Regions from separate parts of the Streptosporangium sp. NPDC002607 genome, predicted to be linked through region 1. Evidence: riboswitches for the same ligand, from Rfam matches in the RefSeq annotation. Region 1 holds a riboswitch; the other holds the start of a gene.
What was found. Region 1 has a riboswitch for S-adenosylmethionine ahead of ACWD3H_RS27665 (FAD/NAD(P)-binding protein). Riboswitches for the same ligand answer to the same signal wherever they lie in the genome.

Region 1 (7,149 bases):
CCGCCGAGCCGGCCGCGTCCGGCGGGAAGAAGGTTCTCACCCTGGGCTTCTCCGCCTGGCCCGGCTGGTTCCCCTGGCAGGTCGCCCAGGAGAAGGGGCTGTTCGCCAAGAACGGCATCGAGGTCGAGCTGAAGTACTTCGACAGCTACACCGACAGCCTGACCGCGCTGGCCACCGGCAACGTCGACGCCAACAGCCAGACGCTCAACGACACCCTCGCCTCGGTGTCCGGCGGGGCGAAGCAGACGATCGTGCTGGTCAACGACAACTCCACCGGCAACGACCAGATCATCGCCAGGTCCGGCATCGCCACGGTGGCCGACCTGAAGGGCAGAACCGTCGCGGCCGAGCAGGGCACCGTCGACCACTACCTGCTGCTGCTCGCGCTGCGGAAGGCGGGGCTGACCGAGAAGGACGTCACCTTCAAGCCGCTGCCGACGGACGCCGCCGCGGCGGCCTTCAAGGCGGGCCAGGTGGACGCGGTCGGCGTGTTCGCGCCCTTCACCACCACCGCCCTGGGGCTGCCGGGTTCCACGGCCGTCGCCACCTCCAGGGACTTCCCCGGCGCGATCCCCGACCACCTGGTGGTGGCCGCCTCGCTGGTCGCCGAGCGGCCGCAGGAGGTGCAGGCGCTGGTGAAGACCTGGTTCGAGACCCTGGAGTGGATCGCGGCCAACAGGGCGGACGCCACCGCGATCATGGCCAGGCGGGCGGGGGTGAGCGAGGCCGACTACGCGAGCTACGACGCGGGAACCACGATCTTCTCCCTGGACGACAACCTGGCCGCCTTCGAGCCCGGCGGCACCGACGACCACCTCGACCACCAGGCCGCCCTGATCGCGAAGTTCCTCGTCGCGTCGGGCCTGGCCGACACCGAGCCGTCACTGGACGGTCTCTTCGAGCCAAGGTTCGTCAGGAGCCTCAAGCCGTGAGTGCGGGAGCGCCGATATGGAGAGCATGCCGGGCGGCCGGTTGCGGCCGGGGCGGGTTCAGCTCGCCCTGCTCGCCACCAGGAAGGTCGCGGCAGTCATGAGCGCGGGGACCGCGGAGCCCGTCGCGCCCCCCGAGGCGGGACGGCGGGCCTGGGAGCCGCTGCCCCGGCGCGCGGGCTGGCCGGGTCCGGCCTGGAAGCGGAGCTCCGGGATGTCCGTCCGTGCCCGCTGGGGCCTGCGGGCGGCCTCGGTGCTGGTCCCGCTCGCCCTCTGGACCGTCGCCGCCATGGCGGAGCTGGTCGATCCGACCTTCCTGCCGTCCCCGCTGGCCGTCCTGGAGGCGTTCGCGGAGATGCTGGGCACTGGCCTGCTGCTCGACGACACCCTCGCCAGCCTCGGCCGGGTCGGGGCCGGGTTCGGGCTGGCGGTGGCGATCTCGGTGCCGGTGGGCGTCGCGATGGGCACCTCGGCCGTGGCGCTGGCCCTGCTGGAACCGGCGGTCGGCCTGCTCCGCTACATGCCGGCCGCCGCGTTCATCCCGCTGCTGATCATCTGGCTGGGTCTCGGCGAGCCGTCCAAGGTCGCGATTCTGCTGCTGGGCGTGGTGTTCTTCAACACGCTGATGGTCGCCGACGCCGTACGGCGGGTGCCGGGCGAGCTCGGCCAGGCGGCCGCCACCCTGGGCGCCCGGCGCGGCGAGATCCTCCGGAAGGTGATCTGGCCGTACGCGCTCCCGGCGGTGGTGGACGCGGCGCGGATCAACGCCGCCGCCGCGTGGAACTTCGTGGTGGTGGCCGAGCTGATCGCCGCCGAGTCCGGGCTCGGCTACCGGATCGTCCGGGCCCAGCGGTTCCTGCAGACCGACAAGATCTTCGCGGTGCTCATCGTGATCGGGGCGGTCGGCCTGCTGATCGACGTCGTGCTGCGCGTGCTGCGCGACCGTCTCGGAAGGTGGACGGCATGACCCTCGTGCTGCGCGGCGTGGCCAAGGACTACGGGACCACCCGCGTCCTGGACGGCATCGACCTGTCGATGGAGCCGGGCGAGTTCGTGTGCGTGGTCGGGGCGAGCGGCTCGGGCAAGTCAACGTTGCTGTCGCTGATCGCCGGGCTCTCCCCGGCCAGCGCGGGCTCCATCACGCTCGGCGGGGCACCCGTCGTCGGCCCCGGTCCCGAGCGCGGGCTGGTCTTCCAGTCGGGAGCGCTGTTCCCCTTCCTCACCGTCGCGGAGAACGTGGCCTTCGGACTGCGGCTACTGCCGATCTCCGGGGCCGACCGGGAACGGCGGGTCCGCTGGTATCTCGGCGAGGTCGGGCTGTCGTCCCTGGCGGGCGCGCTGCCCCGGCAGCTGTCCGGCGGGCAGCGCCAGCGGGTGGCGATCGCCAGGGCGCTGGCGTGCGAGCCGGCCGTACTCCTGCTCGACGAGCCCTTCGGGGCGCTGGACGTGCAGACCAAGGAGGACATGCAGCTCTTCCTGCGCGAGGTGTGGCGCGACACGGGCACGACCGTGCTGATGGTCACCCACGACGTGGAGGAGGCGGTCCTGCTCGCCCAGCGGGTCCTCGTCTTCGCCTGCGGGCCCGGCAGGGTCGCCGCCGAGGTCCCGATCGACCTGCCCGCCTACCGGGCCCTCGCCGTCAAGCGGACCTCCCTCTTCCTGGGCCTGCGCGCAGGCGTCGAGGACCTGGTCCGCTCGCACATGCTGACACCGGGGAGGGAAAAGGTGTAGAACGATATTCTGTAGCTCTCCGGGCGGGGAGCTCCTGTGCGGGAGCGCCCCGAGGGCTTCCGGGAGGGAGAGGCGATGGTCGACCTGGTGCTGCCGTCGATCGAGCGGGGCGTGCTGACGCTGACGTTCAACCGGCCGGACCGGCTCAATGCCTGGACCGACGAGATGGGCCGCCGCTACTTCGACCAGCTGGCCGAGGCGGAGAAGAATCCCGAGGTCCGGGTGATCGTGGTCACCGGGGCGGGAAGGGGCTTCTGCGCCGGGGCGGACTTCCAGACGCTCACCGCCATCCGGGACGGCTCGTACGCGGGGGAGCCCGACCGGCGTCCCAACACCTTCCCGACCACGATCCGCAAGCCGATCATCGCCGCGGTCAACGGTGCCTGCGCCGGGCTCGGCATGGTCCACGCCCTGGTCTGCGACCTGGTCTTCACCGCCGCCGAGGCCAAGTGGACCACCGCCTTCGCCCGGCGCGGCCTGGTCGCCGAGTACGGCCTGTCGTGGATCCTGCCCCGCCTGGCCGGGCAGGCCAGGGCCATGGACCTGCTGCTCTCCGGGCGCACCTTCACCGGTGCCGAGGCCTGCGAGCTGGGCCTGGCCAACCGGGCGGTGCCGGGAGAGCGGCTGATCGAGGAGACCCTGGCCTACGCCCACGAGCTGGCGACGTACAGCTCTCCGGCCTCGATGGCCGTGATCAAGCGTCAGATCTGGGGCGACTGGCAGCGAACCCTGGAGGCGTCGGAGTCGGCCGCGGCGCGCCTGATGGTCGACTCCTTCACCCGGCCGGACTTCGCCGAGGGCGTCGCCAGCTTCGTCGAGCGCCGCACCCCCGGCTTCCCGCCGCTGTAGTCACTTCGGCGCATCTCAGCTGACCAGAGTGAGCCAGCGCGGGGCGGCGTCGAAGGGGGCCGTGCGGGCGGTGACGGCCTCCATCAGCCAGGCGGCCGAGGCGCGGGCGCTCCGGACGACCTCGGGCGGGTAGGCGTACCTGACCCGGTGCTCCTCGAACTCGTCCTCGTCGTCCAGGAAGACCCGGCTGGTGCGGCCCTTCGCCGGGTTCCGGCGCGTCCGGATCACGTCGAGGTCGAGGTCGACCATGGTGACCTCGCCGTCGCTCCACCGTGGCACCGTGGAGATGTCGCAGTAGATCTCGTGCTTGTGCGGGGCGGAGTTGAAGGCGGCGGTCCACCAGGCGTCGCGGGGGAAGAGCATCACGAAGGCGTGCGGGGAGGCCACCTCGGGCCCGTGGCCCTTGCGGCCGACGGAGTTGGCCGCGCAGCCGGTCCACACCCCGTGTTCGTCCTCGCCGAGCAGGAGGCCGCTGTGGTTCCAGTGCAGTGATCCGTCGTATTTGCGGTAGACCACCTTCACCATCTCATAGGACATTCCCCAACATTAAGCCTTGACAGAGATCTATGTATTTCCTACCTTCTAAATAGGTTAAGAGTGTCAGTGCGAAGCCCCGGCTGGCTGACCGGCAACCCTCGCACCGCGGCGGGGTGCCCCCGGGGGAGACCTGGCGGCACGGTCGGCGTGCCGCAAGCGCGGACCCCCTCACCGGGGTCACCGAGACATGTCCGGGAGTGCCACATGTCGAAGACCAGCACACTGAACTGCGCGAGCCCCGTCGACCCCGACACCCACGGCCACTACCGGCCGCACCGTAGAGCCGCCGTATGAGCGCCTCGATCGCCGTCGTCGGCGCCGGCCCGACGGGCACCTGCCTGGTGGAGCGCATCTGCGCCAACGCCGCCGACCTGCTCGGCTGGCCCTCGCTCGACGTCCACGTGATCGACCCCCACCCGCCGGGGGGCGGCCGCGTCTGGCGCCGTGACCAGCCCGAGCTGCTCTGGATGAACTCCGCCGCCGCCGACGTGACGCTCTTCACCGACGAGTCGGTGCGCTGCGAGGGGCCGATCCGTCCAGGCCCCACGCTGGCCGAGTGGCTCGGCGGGGACCCCGGCGCCTTCGCCTCCCGCCCGGCCCAGAACGGCTACCTCTCCCATGTCTTCAGGCACGCGGTGGCGACCGCCCCGCGCGGGGTCCGGGTGCACGTGCACCCGGTCCGCGCCGTCGATCTCGCCGACATCCCCGGCGGCCAGGCGGTACGGCTGGAGGACGGCCGGACGATCGAGGTCGACGCGGTGATCCTGGCCCAGGGACACGGCGACGTGACCCCGAGCGGGGAGGAGCGGGCGCTGGCCGACCTGGCCGCGCGCGGCGGGCTGCGTTACCTGCCCACCGGATACGCGGCCGACCTCGACCTGGACGGCATCCCCGCCGGAGAGCCGGTGATCGTGCGGGGGATGGGGCTGGCCTTCGTCGACCTGATGGTGCTGCTCACCTCGGGCCGGGGCGGCCGGTTCGTCCGCGAGTACGACGGGGAGCTGGTCTACCTGCCCGGCGGGCGGGAGCCCCTCCTGCACGTGGGATCGCGGCGCGGCGTGCCGTACCACTCCAAGACCGGCTACCCCTTCGGGGGCGCACACCCGCCGGTGCCGCGCTTCCTCACCCGTGAGGCGCTGGGCGAGGGCCCGTGGAACTTCCGCCGGGACGTGTGGCCGCTGGTCGCCAAGGAGCTCGCCTTCGCGTACTACCACGAGCTCATCACCGCCCACCCCAAGCGCGCCAGGCTGGACTGGGCGGCGTTCGCGGAGGCGTTCGCCGACCAGGAGTGGCGCAGCCCGGGCATGCGCAAGCTGATCCGTACGGCCGTGCCCCGGCACCTGGACCGGCTCGACTTCGACCGGCTCGACCGGCCGTTGGAGGGCATCAGGTTCGGTGACCGGGCGGGGCTGCAGAAGTGGATGCACGGCTACCTCGCGGTCGACCTGGAACGGCGCGCCGACCCGGCGCACAGCGCCGACCACGCCCTGATCCTCGGGCTGCTCTCCGTCTACGGGGTCCTGGCCGAGCTGGGCATCTCCGATCCGTGGTTCCACGGGTTCTTCAGCTACCTCGCCAGCGGCCCGCCGGGACCCCGGCTTGCGGAGCTGCGCGCCCTGGCCAAGGCAGGGGTGCTCACCTTCCTCGGCGCCGGCCTCAAGGTCGACCACCACGAAGGGCGCTGGCGGGCACAGAGCCCCACCGTGCCCGGCGGCGTGACGGCCACGACCCTCGTCGAGGCCAGGCTGCCCGCGCCCAGCGTGAGCCGGGCCACCGACCCGCTCATCGGCGCGCTCCGCGACCGGGGCGAGCTCGACGAGAAGTCGGGGCTGGTGAACGTGCGGGCCGCGGACCGCCGCCTGGTCGACAGGTCCGGCACCCCGCACTCGCGCAGGTTCGCCTTCGGCCCCTGGGTCGTCGGCGGCCAGGTCACCGGCGGTTTCGCCAGGCCCCGCCGCAACGCCCCGCTCTTCCGCCACGCCGACGCCCTCGCCCGGATCGTCCTGTCCGAGGCCGTCGGCACCCAGATAAGGCGGCACGTCGCGTGAACCCCGCGACAGATCGCATGGACCCGGTCCCGAACGAGCACGACGCACCACAGCACAAGGAGAAGAACGTGAAGTTGCGATGGGGCGCTCTGACGCTCGCCGGGGTGCTGGCGCTCGCGGCCTGCGGAGCCGAGAGCGGGACCCCGACCACGGCGGCCGGCGCGAAGGGCGGCACCGGCGGCGACGGAGGATCGCTCGTGTGGGCGGTGGAGACGCAGCCGATCACCTTCAACCCGCACCAGTGGGGCCAGAACAAGGCGCGCCTCCTGGTCCACAACCAGTTCGACGCGTTGATCGCCCGAGGCGGGAACGGTGATTTCCTGCCGTGGCTGGCCACCTCCTGGCAGGTTTCCAAGGACGGTCTGACCTACACCTTCGAGCTCCGTGACGACGTGACCTTCCACGACGGTGAGCGGTTCGACGCCGCCTCGGTGAAGGCCAACCTCGACCAGCTCGTCTCGCCCGGCTACAACGCCGCGGTCAGCGCCATCCAGCTGCGCAACTTCGACCACGCCGAGGTGAGCGCCCCGTACACCCTGAAGGTCACGCTGAAGGCCCCGGACGGACTGTTCCTGGACTTCCTCTCCTCCCCGCTCGCCGGCCAGGTCTCCCCGAAGTCGCTGAAGAACGCCAAGGACCTCAAGGCGGGCGGCGTCGACGTGGTCGGCACCGGGCCGTTCATCCTCGACCGGTTCACCCCCGGCCAGGAGGTCCACTACCGGCGCAACCCGAACTACAACTGGCCGCCCGCCGGCGCCGCCCACCAGGGACCGGCACACCTGGCCGAGGTCACCTACCGCTTCCTGCCCGAGGCGGCGGTGCGGGTCGGCGCGCTCACCTCCGGGCAGGTACAGGTGATCGAGGGCGTGCCCGCCACCGAGATCGGCCTCATCAAGGGCAACCCGGAGTTGAAGCTGGAGACCAGTCTCAACTCCGGCAGCGCGTTCTCCTACTACTTCAACGTCTCCCGCCCCCCGTTCGACGACAAGCGGGTCCGCGAGGCGTTCCGCGACGCCGTCGACGTGGACGCCGTGCTCAACTCCGTCTACCAGGGC
Region 2 (7,149 bases), on a different contig from region 1:
GAGCTGCGGGACCGGCCAAAAGTACGGCCGAGACGGTGCGAACCCTGCTTTTGACCGATGCCCGGTACCGAACCGGGTCCGCAGGATGCCCCCATGCCAAACGAAGACTCCCCTCCGGTGCTGAAGGCCGAGGAACTGGCCGGGCATCACGGCGGCGGGCCGGCGCGCCCGCGTCGGGCCGACGGCCGAAAAACCCCCGCGACGTCCTCCCCCGGCCGCCCGCGTATCGCCGCGCTCGACGTACTGCGCGGGTTCGCGCTGTGCGGGATCCTGCTGGTCAACGTCAAGCCGATAGCCAACGTCGACGTCGGCCACGTCGTCGTGGATTCGCCGGCAGGCCCGGAGGGCGCGTGGCCGGGGCTGCTCCTCGATCAGCGCTTCTTCCCGATCTTCTCCCTGCTGTTCGGCATCGGCTTCTCACTGCTGCTGAACTCCGCCGTGGACCGCGCCGCCGCCCCTCGGACACTCCTGCTCCGCCGGCTCCTGGTGCTGCTCGGGATGGGCCTGGCACACATGTTCCTGCTGTGGCGGGGCGACATCCTCACCGTCTACGCCGTCATCGGCCTGCTGGTGCTGCTGCCCTCGACCTGGCTGCCCCGGTGGGCCGTGGCCGGCCTCGCCCCCGTGCTCCTCGCGGCACCGTTGATCGCCGGCCAGAACGGGATCGTGCTGGTCCCCGGGCTGTTCCTGCTGGGCTCGGCCCTGGTCGGGTACGGGGTGATCGACCGGATGGAGCAGTCCACCCGGGTACCGGCCGTGCTGGGCCTGGTCTTCGCGGCGGGGGCGGTGCCCGCCCTGTGGTGGCAGGTCGGCCTGGCCGGCGACACGAACGACCCGGGTTTCGGCCTCTCGATGGCCGTGGCCGGATTGCTGCTCGCGGGAGTGTACGTGTGCGTGCTGCTGGTCCTGCTCAGGACTCCGCTCCGACCGGCGCTGCGGGCCGTCTTCGCACCACTGGGCCGGATGGCGCTGACCAACTACCTGACCGCCACGATCCTGGTGCTGGCGACCGGTCGCGTCCTTGGCGGCTCGCCGGAGAGCTGGTCCCCGGCGACCGTGTTCCTGATCGCCGGCGCCATCCTCTCCGCCCAGTGGCTCCTCTCCACCCTCTGGCTACGCCGATACCGCTACGGCCCCCTCGAATGGCTCTGGCGCTGGGCCACCTGGGCCCAGCGCCCGCCCTTGCGCCGCTCCCCCTGACGGCACCGCGCGCGAGCCGGTTCAGACCCGCACGTCGAGGGCGGTGAGGCCACGGATGACGTACCCAGGGCCCCAGCCGGGCTCGGTGGCGAGTTCCAGCTTCGGCGCCTTGCGGAGCAGGGCGCCGAAGGACTCGATCAGTTCGATCCTGGCCAGGGGGGCGCCCAGGCAGAAGTGGATGCCCGCGCCGAAGGAGATGTGCGGGTTGTCCACCCGGCCGACGTCGAAGCGGTCGGGGTCGGCGAAGACCTCGGGGTCCCGGTTGGCCGAGCCGAACAGCAGCGCCACCTCGGTGCCGCGCGGGATGTCCACCCCGCCGACGGTGATGTCCTCCAGGACCCAGCGCTCGAACATCTGCAGCGGGGTGTCCCAGCGCATCATCTCCTCGATCGCGGTGGGCAGCAGGCCGTGGTCGGCACGGAGCCGCTCCAGCTCGCCCGGGTTGCGGAAGAGCGACCACCATCCATTGCCCGTGACGTTGACCGTGGCCTCGTGCCCGGCGTTGAGCAGCAGCACGCAGGTGCCGACCAGCTCCTCCTCGGTGAGCTTGTCGCCCTCCTCGGCCACCAGGGCGAGCGCGCTGATCAGGTCGTCGCCGGGGTTCGCCCGGCGGGCGCGGGCCAGCTCGACGAGGTAGGCGGAGAACTCCTCGGCCGCGCGTACCGCGGTGTGCTGGGCCTCGACGGAGGGGTTCAGCTCGTACATCCCGCAGATGTCGGCGGACCAGGGGCGCAGCAGGTGCCGGTCGGCCTCGGGCACGCCGAGCATCTCCGCGATCACGGTCACCGGGAGCGGCTCGGCGACCTCGGAGATCAGGTCTCCACCGCCGCGCTCGACGAAACGGTCCACCAGTCCCCCGGCGATCTCGGCGACCTTGGGGCGGAGCGCCTCGACCATGCGCGGGGTGAACGCCTTGGAGACCAGGCGCCGGAGCCGGGTGTGCACCGGCGGCTCGACGTCGAGCATCCCGGCCCTGACCACCCGCCAGAACGGGTCCTGGAACTCGGGGTCGTCGGGCCTGCCGAACTCGGCGTGGGTCGCCACGTGCAGGTAGGAGCGGCCGAGCCGGCGGTCGCGCAGCAGCGCGTTGACGTCGGCGTGCCGGGCGACCAGCCACTGGCCGGTCGGTTCAAAGAAGCTGACCGGCCGCTGCCGCCTCAGCTCGTCGTAGACGTCGTACGGATGGGCGACGAATTCCGGATTCCAGGGATCAAAGCGCACACGGACATCGTAATGTCGCCCCATGCGTAAATTGCCTGTTCCGCCCCCTGGAGCTGGGCAGACGGATGCCCGGTGGCCCCACGACGGGTGAGAGCGCCATCGCCTGAGGCTGAGCCGTCTGCCGACGCTCGACAGCCCGCCACAGGCCGCTACACCTCGGTCGGGCTGCCCGACTTCTCGGGCTGGGCCGTCTTGGTGCGCAGCCGGATGTTCAGCAGCTCCACGATGAGCGAGAAGGCCATCGCGAAGTAGATGTAGCCCTTGGAGATGTGCTGCCCGAGGCCCTCGGCGATCAGCACGACGCCGATCAGCACCAGGAACGACAGGGCGAGCATCTTGATGCTCGGGTGCTTGTCCACGAAGCGGCTGATCGGGCCCGAGGCGAAGAGCATCACCAGGACCGAGACGATCACGGCCGCGACCATGACACCGAGCTGGTCGACCATGCCGACCGCGGTGATGACCGAGTCGAGGGAGAAGATGATGTCCAGCAGCATGATCTGGGCGATCACCGAGCCGAAGGAGGCCGCGGCCTTGGCGCTGCCGTGCCCGGTCTTGCCCTCGATGCTGTCGTGCATCTCGATGACGCTCTTGCCCAGCAGGAAGAGACCACCGGCGAGCAGGATGAGATCCCGTCCCGAGATCGGCTGACCGAGGACCTCGAAGAGCGGCGATGTGAGTTTCACCACCCACGCCAGCGCCAGCAGCAGCGCCAACCGGCTGACGAGGGCCGCGAGGAGGCCCAGCCTGCGCGCCTTGTCGCGCTGCTCGGGCGGGAGCTTTCCGGCCAGGATCGAGATGAAGATGATGTTGTCGATGCCTAGCACGATCTCCAGGGCGACGAGGGTGATGAACCCTATCCAGATCTCCGGGTTGGTCACCCAGTCCAACATCTGAGCCTCCAGCTCGTCCTACTTGATCACTGCCGGCACGACGAGATCCGTCGTTCGGCGTTATTCAGCCACTACCAGGACAAACATCACCCGCCGCCAGGCGCCACCCGGCTCACTGCCCAGACGAACGGGACTCCTCATGAGTTCCCGAACATGAGAGACAGCACTTGCGAATTCCCGCCAGACGTCGGTTATAGTTCCCCCGTAGGTCATGAGTGCCAGTGACAAGCCCCGGCTCGCTGGCCGGCAACCCTCGCGTCCGCGGCGGGGTGCCCCGGGTGAGGACCTGGTCCGGCACGAGGTGTGCCGGGCAAGCGCGGGCTCCAGGCACCTATGCCATGGGTTGGGGTCCGATGACCTCGAAGGAGCCCTGGCGTGTCCGCACTGACGATCCTCACCGCCACAGCCGCCGACGCAGCCGACGCGGCCACCCCCACGACCGCCCTCGGGACCACCCCGGTGACCGTCCCCGCGACCCGTACGTCCGGCGACCGGCCGATCCCCGCCGTGCTCGGCTCCGACCTGGAGGTTCCGGTCAGGGGCGGCAGGCTCGTCCGCTACGCCAACCTCGACTACGCCGCGAGCGCCCCCTGTCTGGAGCCGGTGAGCGCCGCCGTCGCCGCCGCGCTCCCGGCGTACTCCAGCGTCCACCGAGGCGCCGGGTACGCGTCCCAGCTGACCACGGCCCGCTACGAGCAGGCCAGGCAGACGGTACGCGCCTTCGTCGGTGCCCGTCCCGACGACTCGGTGATCTTCACCAGGAACACCACGGACGCGACCAACCTGCTGGCCCGCAGCCTGCCCGAGGGCACCACCGCCGTGGTCTTCGAGACCGAGCACCACGCCTCGCTGCTGCCCTGGGAGCGCGCCCTGCGGCTGCCGGCCCCGGCCTTCCCCGGCGAGGCGGTCCGCGCCGCAGACGAGGCCCTGGCCTCGGTCGAAGGTCCCAAGCTGCTGGTCGTGACCGCCGCCTCCAACGTCACCGGGGAGCTCTGGCCGATCGCCGCGCTGGCCCACATCGCCCACCGCCACGGCGCCCGCGTCCTCGTCGACGCCGCGCAGCTCGTCCCGCACCGCCGCCTCAACCTGACCGCGCTCGACCTGGACTACGTGGTCTTCTCCGGCCACAAGCTCTACGCCCCGTTCGGCACCGGCGCGCTGATCGGCCGTTCCGACTGGCTGGCCGACGCCGAGCCGTACCTGCGGGGCGGCGGGGCGGTGAAGGCGGTGAACGACGACGAGACCGAGTGGCACGACGACCCCGAGGCCCGCCACGAGGCCGGAACCCCGAACGTTCTGGGCGCCATCGCGCTGGCCGCGGCCTGCGACGCCCTGACCGCCACCGGCTGGACCCCGCTGGTCCGCGAGGAGGAGCGCCTCCTCGACCGGCTGCGCGCGGGCCTCGCCTCCGTCCCCGGCGTGCAGGAGCTGTCCCTGTGGGGGCCCGACCATCCGCGCGTCGGCATCGTCTCCTTCGTGGTGGACGGCCGCACCGCCCGCGAGGTCGCCGAGGCCCTGGCCGGCGACTACGGCATCGGCGTCCGGGACGGCAAGTTCTGCGCCCACCCCTTCGTACGGCACCTGCTGGACGCCAAGGACGGCGGCTGCGACGACCCCACCGCCTCCGCGGTGCGCGCCTCCATCGGCATCGGCACCACCTCCGAGCACGTCGACCGGCTGATCACCGCACTGCGGGATCTTGCCTCGCGCGGCTGACGTGACAGCATAGGCATATGAACGAGCCTCGCCGTGAGCTGAGCGTGGGGATGGGAGCGGGTGCCGCCGCCGTGCGGGAAGCGCGCGGCAAGGAGCTCGCGACCGAGGACATGATCCTCAACATCGGGCCGCAGCATCCGTCCACGCATGGCGTGCTGCGGCTGCGACTCACCCTGGACGGGGAGCGGATCAGCTCGGCCGAGCCGATCGTGGGCTACATGCACCGAGGCGCGGAGAAGCTGTTCGAGGTGCGTGACTACCGGCAGATCATCATGCTGGCCAACCGGCACGACTGGCTGTCGGCGTTCGCCAACGAGCTGGGCGTCGTCCTCGCGGTGGAGCGGATGCTCGGCATGGAGGTGCCGGTCAGGGCGGTCTGGACACGCACGCTGATGGCCGAGCTCAACCGGGTGCTCAGCCACCTGATGTTCCTCGGCTCCTACCCGCTGGAACTCGGCGCGATCACCCCGGTGTTCTACGCGTTCCGGGAGCGCGAGACCCTCCAGGCCGTGATGGAGGAGATCGCCGGCGGGCGGATGCACTACATGTTCAACCGGGTCGGCGGCCTGAAGGAGGAGCTGCCCGAGGGATGGCTGGGCCGGGTCGCGACGGCCGTGGCCGACGTGCGGCGACGGCTGCCGGACATCGAGAACCTGATCGCCGGAAACGAGATCTTCCTCGCCCGTACCCGCGGGGTGGGCGTGCTGGACCGCGAGACGGTCATGCAGTACGGCGTGAGCGGCCCGATCGCCCGCGCCTCCGGCGTCGACCTCGACCTGCGCAGGGACGAGCCCTACCTCGCCTACGGCGAGCTGCCGGTGAAGGTGGTCACCCGCTCCGCCGGAGACTGCCACGCCAGGTTCGAGGTGCTGCTGGAGCAGGTGAAGGTCTCCCTGGACCTGGCGGACGCCTGCGTGCGGCGGCTCCGCGAACTGCCCCAGGGGCCGATCAACCAGCGCCTGCCCAAGGTGCTGAAGGTCCCCGAGGGCCACACCTACGCCTGGACGGAGAACCCGCTCGGCCTCAACGGCTACTATCTGGTCTCGCGCGGGGAGAAGACACCGTGGCGGATGAAGCTCCGATCCGCCTCCTTCAACAACGTCCAGGTGCTGCGCGAGATGCTCCCCGGCAACCTGGTCTCCGACATGGTCGCCATCCTGGGCTCGATGTTCTTCGTCGTCGGCGACATCGACAAGTGAGGCACGGTCAGCAGCACATGATCGAACCCGGCAGGGACCAGGAGAAGGCGACTCCCCCGATGACACCCGCGTCCCCCACCGGTCCCGGCGGCTCTCCGACCGGCGACAGGCCACCGCGGGACCGGTACGTCGACTGGTTGCGCGCGTTCAGCCTGCTCGTCGTGGTGCTCTGGCACTGGGCCTTCACGATCCTCCAGTGGGGGCCGAACGGCCCCTCGCCGACGAGCCCGCTGGGCTTCACCTCGGGGCTGTGGATCTTTACCTGGCTGCTGCAGGTGTTGCCGCTCTTCTTCTACGTGGGCGGGTACGTCCACCTACTGTCCTGGAACCGCGCCCGCGAGCACGGGATGGGCATCGGCACCTTCGTGTGGCGGCGCATCCGCGGCCTCGCGATCCCGACGCTGGCGCTGGCCGGAACCTGGATCGTGCTGGGCGCGGTCGTGACGTGGGCGTTCGGGATCAAGTGGATGGACCGGGTGGTCCTGCTCGTCATCAGCCCGCTCTGGTTCATCGGCGTCTACCTCATGCTGATCGCCCTGCTCCCGGTCGCGCTCTGGCTGCACCGGCGCTTCGACGTGCTGATCCTGATCTGGCTGGCCGGGGCCGCGCTCGTCGTCGACGTGCTGCGACTGCGCTACGGGTACGAGGCCGTGGGCTGGCTCAACATGATCATTGTCTGGGGGCTGGCCCACCAGGCCGGGTTCTTCTACGCGAGGGTGGTGGCGCTTCCCCGCCGCTTCGACGTCGCCATCCTGTGGACCGGGCTGTTCGCGCTCTTCGGCCTGGTCTACTCGGACATCTACCCGGGCTCGATGGTCGGCGTGCCCGGCGACAAGCTGTCCAACATGGCACCGCCCACCTTCGTCATCGTGGCGTTGTTGATCTTCCAGATCGGCCTGGTGGAGGTGCTGAGGCCGGCC

Region 2: it holds a riboswitch for S-adenosylmethionine, as region 1 does, so the genes downstream of both, ACWD3H_RS00665 (aminotransferase class V-fold PLP-dependent enzyme) here and ACWD3H_RS27665 (FAD/NAD(P)-binding protein) in region 1, are expected to answer to the same signal.

What each region holds. Positions count from the first base shown of each region.
Region 1 covers NZ_JBSFWD010000027.1:28,331-35,479, forward strand. Annotated here, with positions in the region: gene ACWD3H_RS27640 (ABC transporter substrate-binding protein) at 1-932, shown strand, start outside; gene ACWD3H_RS27645 (ABC transporter permease) at 949-1,896, shown strand; gene ACWD3H_RS27650 (ABC transporter ATP-binding protein) at 1,893-2,660, shown strand; gene ACWD3H_RS27655 (enoyl-CoA hydratase-related protein) at 2,697-3,509, shown strand; gene ACWD3H_RS27660 (DUF402 domain-containing protein) at 3,525-4,046, opposite strand; SAM riboswitch class IV at 4,099-4,211, shown strand; gene ACWD3H_RS27665 (FAD/NAD(P)-binding protein) at 4,337-6,094, shown strand; gene ACWD3H_RS27670 (ABC transporter substrate-binding protein) at 6,163-7,149, shown strand, end outside.
Region 2 covers NZ_JBSFWD010000001.1:140,463-147,611, forward strand. Annotated here, with positions in the region: gene ACWD3H_RS00650 (DUF418 domain-containing protein) at 94-1,200, shown strand; gene ACWD3H_RS00655 (cytochrome P450) at 1,222-2,421, opposite strand; gene ACWD3H_RS00660 (TerC family protein) at 2,571-3,314, opposite strand; SAM riboswitch class IV at 3,522-3,637, shown strand; gene ACWD3H_RS00665 (aminotransferase class V-fold PLP-dependent enzyme) at 3,690-5,030, shown strand; gene ACWD3H_RS00670 (NADH-quinone oxidoreductase subunit D) at 5,048-6,229, shown strand; gene ACWD3H_RS00675 (acyltransferase family protein) at 6,226-7,149, shown strand, end outside.